2 regions of the Anaerostipes sp. CAG:276 genome follow, and region 2 is predicted to be linked to the other one. Evidence: predicted binding sites of a transcription regulator. Region 2 holds the regulator's gene; the other holds the start of a gene.
What was found. Region 2 encodes Rex, which represses fermentation and respiration genes when NADH is low (regulators of the CRP and FNR family bind a similar motif). Its sites were predicted from a motif close to ATTGTTAANTANTTAACAAT; they were not measured.
Positions count from the first base shown of each region.

Region 1: a site for Rex is predicted at 1,773-1,792, ahead of QVP35_RS11505 (iron-sulfur cluster assembly scaffold protein). Genes of this name have one in related genera too.

Region 1 covers NZ_FR889198.1:47,885-51,302, reverse strand. The annotation lists gene QVP35_RS11510 (GGGtGRT protein) at 1-974, opposite strand, end outside; gene QVP35_RS11505 (iron-sulfur cluster assembly scaffold protein) at 987-1,679, opposite strand; gene QVP35_RS11500 (iron-containing alcohol dehydrogenase) at 1,898-3,055, opposite strand; gene QVP35_RS11495 (sugar-binding transcriptional regulator) at 3,088-3,418, opposite strand, start outside.
Region 2 covers NZ_FR889177.1:29,825-33,242, forward strand. The annotation lists gene QVP35_RS02745 (bifunctional ADP-dependent NAD(P)H-hydrate dehydratase/NAD(P)H-hydrate epimerase) at 1-913, opposite strand, end outside; gene acpS (holo-ACP synthase) at 910-1,272, opposite strand; gene QVP35_RS02755 (redox-sensing transcriptional repressor Rex) at 1,289-1,948, opposite strand; gene QVP35_RS02760 (ABC-F family ATP-binding cassette domain-containing protein) at 2,101-3,418, shown strand, end outside.

The DNA.
Region 1 (3,418 bases), on a different contig from region 2:
ACTGCAACTGCAACAGTTGCACCTACCATCGGGTTGTTGCCCATTCCGATCAGACCCATCATTTCAACGTGAGCCGGTACGGAAGAAGATCCTGCGAACTGTGCATCAGAATGCATACGTCCCATAGTATCTGTCATACCATAAGAAGCCGGTCCTGCAGCCATGTTGTCCGGATGGAGTGTACGGCCTGTACCACCGCCGGATGCAACAGAGAAGTATTTTTTACCCTGCTCGATACATTCTTTTTTGTATGTACCTGCAACCGGGTGCTGGAAACGTGTTGGGTTCGTAGAGTTTCCTGTGATAGAAACGTCAACACCTTCTTTGTGCATGATAGCAACACCTTCTGTTACATCATTTGCACCGTAGCAGTTAACCTTTGCTCTCAGTCCTTCTGAGTAAGATTTTCTGAATACTTCTTCTACTTTTCCTGTGGAGTAGTCCATCTTAGTTTCAACAAATGTAAATCCATTGATTCTGGAAATGATCTGTGCAGCATCTTTTCCAAGACCATTTAAGATAACACGAAGTGGTTTCTGGCGTACTTTGTTCGCTTTTTCAGCGATACCAATCGCACCTTCTGCTGCTGCAAAAGACTCATGTCCTGCTAAGAATGCAAAACATTCTGTCTCTTCTTCCAGAAGCATCTTACCTAAGTTACCATGTCCAAGACCTACTTTTCTCTGTTCTGCAACAGATCCGGGAATACAGAATGCCTGAAGTCCTTCACCGATTGCAGCAGCAGCGTCAGCAGCTCTTGTGCAGCCTTTTTTGATTGCAATGGCAGCACCTACGGTGTAAGCCCATTTTGCATTTTCAAAACAGATCGGCTGGATGCCTTCTACCTGAGAATAAACATCTAATCCTGCAGCTTTTGTAACTTCAGCAGCTTCTTCAATAGAATTAATACCATATTCTTTTAATACAGCAAGAATTTGTTTCTCTCTTCTCTCATATGATTCAAATAAAGCCATGTTCGTTACCTCCTATTGATTTCTCGGGTCAATGATTTTAGCAGCATCATCTACTCTGCCGTACTGACCTTTTGCTTTGTCTAAAGCTGTCTGAGCGTCATCGCCTGCCTTGATGAAGTCCATCATCTTACCAAAGCTTACAAACTGGTATCCGATAATCTGATCTTCTTCGTCCAAAGCGATTCCTGTAACATATCCTTCAGCCATTTCAAGGTAACGAGGTCCTTTTTTCAGTGTACCGTACATAGTACCAACCTGAGATCTTAACCCTTTTCCTAAATCTTCAAGCCCTGCTCCGATTGGAAGCCCGTCCTCAGAGAAAGCACTCTGGGTTCTTCCGTATACGATCTGTAAGAACAGTTCTCTCATCGCTGTATTGATAGCATCACATACTAAGTCTGTATTTAATGCTTCTAAAATTGTTCTTCCTGGTAAAATTTCAGATGCCATGGCAGCTGAGTGAGTCATACCAGAACATCCGATAGTCTCTACCAATGCTTCCTGGATAATTCCTTCTTTTACGTTCAGAGTTAACTTACATCCCCCCTGCTGAGGTGCACACCATCCAATACCGTGAGTCAGCCCGGAAATATCAGTTACGTTTTTTGCACTGATCCATTTTGCTTCTTCAGGGATCGGAGCAGCTCCGTGGTTTACACCCTGAGCTACAGTACACATTTGTTCTACTTCATGTGAATAAATCATGTTGAAACTCCTTTCAGTGAATAAATAATAAACATTCCACACTCATATGTAAGTAATGTTTTTAAGCTCATTTGCTCTAGTTTATTTTATCATATTGTTAAAATTAAAACAAGAAATTATCTCAATAACTTTGTAATGTTTTGTATTTTTTCGCGGACTGGAAAAGGCCGGGTTCCATTCGCAGGACTCCGGCCTTTTTCTGTTATTTTGCTCTGACCCTATAATGCATTTTCATAAATGTGAACGATATCTTCCTTCGTGAGTTCCACATAAGAGCCTTTACAGCCCGCCGCCGCTTTTTCTGCCATGACATCAAAATAGGTTTCATCAATTCCTACTTCTCTCAATGTAGAAGGAAGCCCCATGTCTTTAAAGAACTCCTTCGTACAGTTGATGGCCTTTCTCGCTGTCTCCATGTCATCTTCTGCCATCGGCAGATTCCAGACATTTCTTCCGTAGTCTGCAAATTTCTTCGCCGTAGCTTCATTCAGTGCAAACTCCATCCAGTGAGGTGTGAGGATTGCAAGTCCCTCCCCGTGGGTGATATCATAAAATGCACTTAATTCGTGCTCCATGGGATGTACACACCATGCAACTTCGGCTCCGTCTGAAAGAATGCCGTTGATCGCCATGCTGGATGTCCACATGAGATTGGCCCTGGCATCATAATCATCCGGGTGTTCCAGCGCAACAGGCCCATAGTAAAAGCAGTTCTTTAAGAGACCCTCCGCAAACCGTGCCTGTACATCAGCATTGGACACATTGGTAAAATAATTTTCAAAAATATGACTGATCATATCTGCTGTACCTGCTGCCGTCTGCTTTTTGGAAACAGAATATGTATACTCCGGATCCATAATAGACATCTTTGGTTTCATATGCTCACTGGCTGTTCCCCATTTTTCATTTTTCTTGAGATCGGAGATTACCGCAAACTTATCCATTTCAGATCCGGTGGCTGCCAATGTAAGCACAGAGTAAATCGGCAGTGCGGCAGTGATCTTTTCCGGGTGTAAAACAAGTTCCCATGGATCTTCTTCACTGCAGGCTCCGGCTGCTATAACTTTCCCACAGTCGATAACACTTCCTCCTCCGATGGCAAGGACCATGTCAATGTTTTCTTCCTTACAGATTCCTACTCCCTTTACCACAGACTCTATCCGCGGATTAGGCTCCACACCGGAAAGTTCGGACACACAAAGTCCCGCATCTTTCAAAATCTTCATCGCGGTATCATAGATTCCTGCTTTTTTAATGCTGCCGCCTCCATAGACAAGCAGAACCTTTTCTCCGCTCTCCCTAAGTTCAGATAAATGAGCGATCTGTCCCTTTCCAAAGTGAATCTTTGTTGGAATTGAGTATGTGAAGTTGTTCATTTGGACCTCCTTAAATTATGTTAATATGTGTTTTATTGTTCTACAGCTATCAAATATTCCGCCGCCTGCATATCGGTGATCAGGACATTTACAATGCCTGCCCTCAGCGCGCCCAGAATTGCCTGCCGCTTTTCTTTGCCGTAGGCGACCCCTACTCTGATCGGTATCTTCTTTAAATTCTCAAATGAAATACTGACCAGGCGCTTGTTGAAAGAATCTTCAATCAGGTTTCCTTCTATGTCAAAAACATGGCAGAGAATCTCGCCGACCCCTCCTTTATCTTTTAGACGGTCATATTCTCCCGGTGGAATAATATCTGTATTCATGATGGTTGAATTGTAATCCAATGCACCGATCCCAAAC
Region 2 (3,418 bases):
AGTCACACCATTCGAGGGCATCTTTTACATCCTCATATGTCCCGAACAGCACTTCCGGAAGCATGGACTGCAGAATCGGACGGTTGGCTTCGCAGGAAATCACCTTTACCAGTCCGCTGCCCATGCGCAGGGCACTCTTTGCCGAAAAATAAGCAGCCCCAGACATCGTCTCATTTCCTGCTATGATCAGGACTTTTCCGTAGGTGCCCTTGTGAGAATCCGCAAAACGGCCCGGAAGTCTTTCTAAATCTTTCCTATCGTATGTGAAGCCCCCTGCATGTTTCTTCAAAACAGAATCAAAGAAACCGATCTTTTCTACATACAGCCGGCCCGCATATTCTTTTCCCGGATAGAGCAGATGTCCTGCCTTGGGACCGCCGAAGGTCACCGTAGCGTCTGATTTTACGGCGCATCCAAGGACTTTTCCCGTATCCCCGCTGATTCCGGAGGAAATATCGACTGACATGACTTTAGCTCCGCTTCCATTAATCCTTTCCACAGCAGTACGGTATGTCCCCGATACCTCTCTGGAAAGGCCTACGCCAAACAGTCCTTCCAAAATCCAGTCATAATCCTTATAATCTATCTCTTCTTTTTGCTCATATCCAAGCCGTGCAAGGATATCGTACTGCGTCTTTAAGTCTGCGGATGCCTGAGACAGATCCCCTACGACTGTAAAATCCACTGAATACCCTTCTTCCAGAAGGATTCTGGCCGCAGCCAGCGCATCTCCCCCGTTATTTCCGCATCCTGCCACAGAAAGAATCCTGTTATTTTTTCTGACTGTTTCCATGAGCCTTCGGGCAATTTTTTCGCTGGCCCTCTCCATCAGCACCAGGCCAGGAATCCCTATCTTCTGTATGGTCTCCTTATCAACATCCTGCATTTCCTGATTTTTTAAAACATATTTCATAGACACTCTCCTATGACAAAAGCCTGTGCCAGCCCCCCTGTGTTCGTAACCGACACATGAAATTTCGTAATCTTCCTATCTGATGCCATTTTTTCGGCTCTGCCTGTGAGTTTCACATAAGGTGCTCCTTTTGAATTCCGAAACACTCCGATCTCATAGGGCTCCAATCCGAAGAAGCCGGTTCCAAATACCTTGGAAACGGCTTCTTTAACTGCAAAATTACCAGCAAGAGTCGTACTGTTTAAACCTGCGCATGCCAGTTCCTCTTCTGAAAAAATCCGGCTCAGGCGGTTCTTTCTCTCCACCATCTTCTGTACCCGCCCGATTTCTATCAGGTCAGTTCCTATACCGACAATCATGGCGTTCCTCCCGTCTTTACTCCGCGCCTTCGCTGTCTTCCCTGCTGTGAATATTGTAAGTCAGCGTCATGAGGCTTTCTGCCAAATGGACATTCTCCACGGTCACACTGTCCGGCAGCGTGAGATCCACAGGGGCAAAGTTCCAAAATCCTTTGATGCCCCACGACACAAGATCTTTGGCAATCTTCGGCGCCTGGTCCTGCGGAAGCGTGAGGGCTGCAATCTTGATCTCATGATTCTTTATAAACTCTTCCATATCGTCAATATCGTGCACTTCCACTCCGTGCACCGTGATGCCGATCAGCTTCGGATTCACATCGAACAGCGCAATCACCTGAAAACCAATGCTGTTATTGTTAAAATCCTGATAATTAGCCAATGCCTGCCCCAGATTGCCGGCACCAACGATGATCATCTGATTGCTTTTGTCAAGTCCCAGAATCTTTCCGATCTCCACGTAAAGATTTTCTACATTGTAGCCGTATCCTTGCTGCCCGAAACCTCCAAAATTATTCAGGTCCTGCCGGATCTGGGATGCAGTTACTTTCATCCTCTCGCTCAGCTCTTTGGATGAGATCCTCGTAATATTTTTTGCTTTCAAAGCCCCCAAATAACGGTAATATCTAGGTAATCTCTTTATAACTGCCGGTGATATATTCTTATCCATTGATGACATTATTACCCTCCCACTTATTTTATTAACTACTCAAATTAAATAAATTATATAAGATTGTCTAATATCTGTCAAACTTTTCAGTGCGTTTTTTCAGAAATTATGTTATGCTTATAAAGAATTTTTACAGCTTAGAAATTTTGAAGGAGTGCACTATGGTTTTATCTTGTCAGAATATACATAAAACATTTGTCGACCAGGAAGTCCTGAAAGGAATTTCCTTTCATATCAATGAAAAGGACCGGCTTGCCGTCATCGGCTTAAACGGTGCCGGAAAGTCCACCCTGCTCAAGATCATCATGGATCAGATGACACCCGATGACGGGGAGATCCACAAAAAGAAGGACGCCGATATCGGCTATCTCGCACAGCATCAGGACCATACTTCTTCCCGCACCATTTATGAAGAGCTTTTGACCATAAAACAGGATGTGATCGAACTGGACAAAAAACTCCGCTCTCTGGAGCATATGATGAAGCATTTAAGCGGCACAGAGCTCGAAGAAAAGATGGAGGAATACACCAGGGCCACTCATTTATTTGAACAGAAAAACGGTTTTGCTTATAAAAGTGAGATCACAGGAATCTTAAAAGGACTCGGGTTTCAAGAGGAAGATTTTCAAAAAAAAATCGAGACTCTGTCCGGAGGACAAAAGACAAGGGTCGCTCTCGGAAAACTCCTGCTGATGAAGCCAGAGATCCTTCTCCTGGATGAGCCTACCAACCATTTGGATGTAGATTCGATCCAGTGGCTGGAAACCTATTTAAGCCACTATGAGGGCGCTGTCATCCTGGTCTCCCATGACCGGTATTTCCTGGACAAGATCGTCAACAAAGTCATGGAGATTGAGTCGGGTCACGCGATGCTCTTTGACGGCAACTACACTTCTTTTATTAAAAAAAGGGATCAGGTAAAGGCAATCCGCTTGAAGGAGTACGAAAACCAGCAGCAGGAGATCCGTCACCAGAAGGCGGTCATTGAAAAACTAAAACAATTTAACCGGGAAAAATCCATCCGCCGGGCCGAGAGCCGTGAAAAGATGCTGAACAAAATTGATGTGATCGAAAAGCCTGTGGAAGTCGACGGAAAAATGCGCTTTGCCATCGAACCGTCGGTGATCAGCGGAAACGATGTCTTAACGGTGGAACATCTGGAAAAAAGTTTCGGGCCGCATATGCTGTTTTCCGATATAAATTTTGAAATATTTCGCGGTGAGCGCGTGGCATTGATCGGCGCCAACGGAACCGGCAAGACTACGATGTTAAAAATCATCTGCAAACAAATTGCCAAAAACAAAGGACTGATTAAGCTCGGTTCCCAAGTTTCCATCGGATATTACGATCAGGCACAGGACAACCTGCATCCGGATAAGACAATCTTCGAGGAGATATCTGATTCCTTTCCGGAACTGACCAACACAAAAATCAGAAATACACTGGCTGCTTTCCTTTTTAAAGGAGAAGATGTCTTTA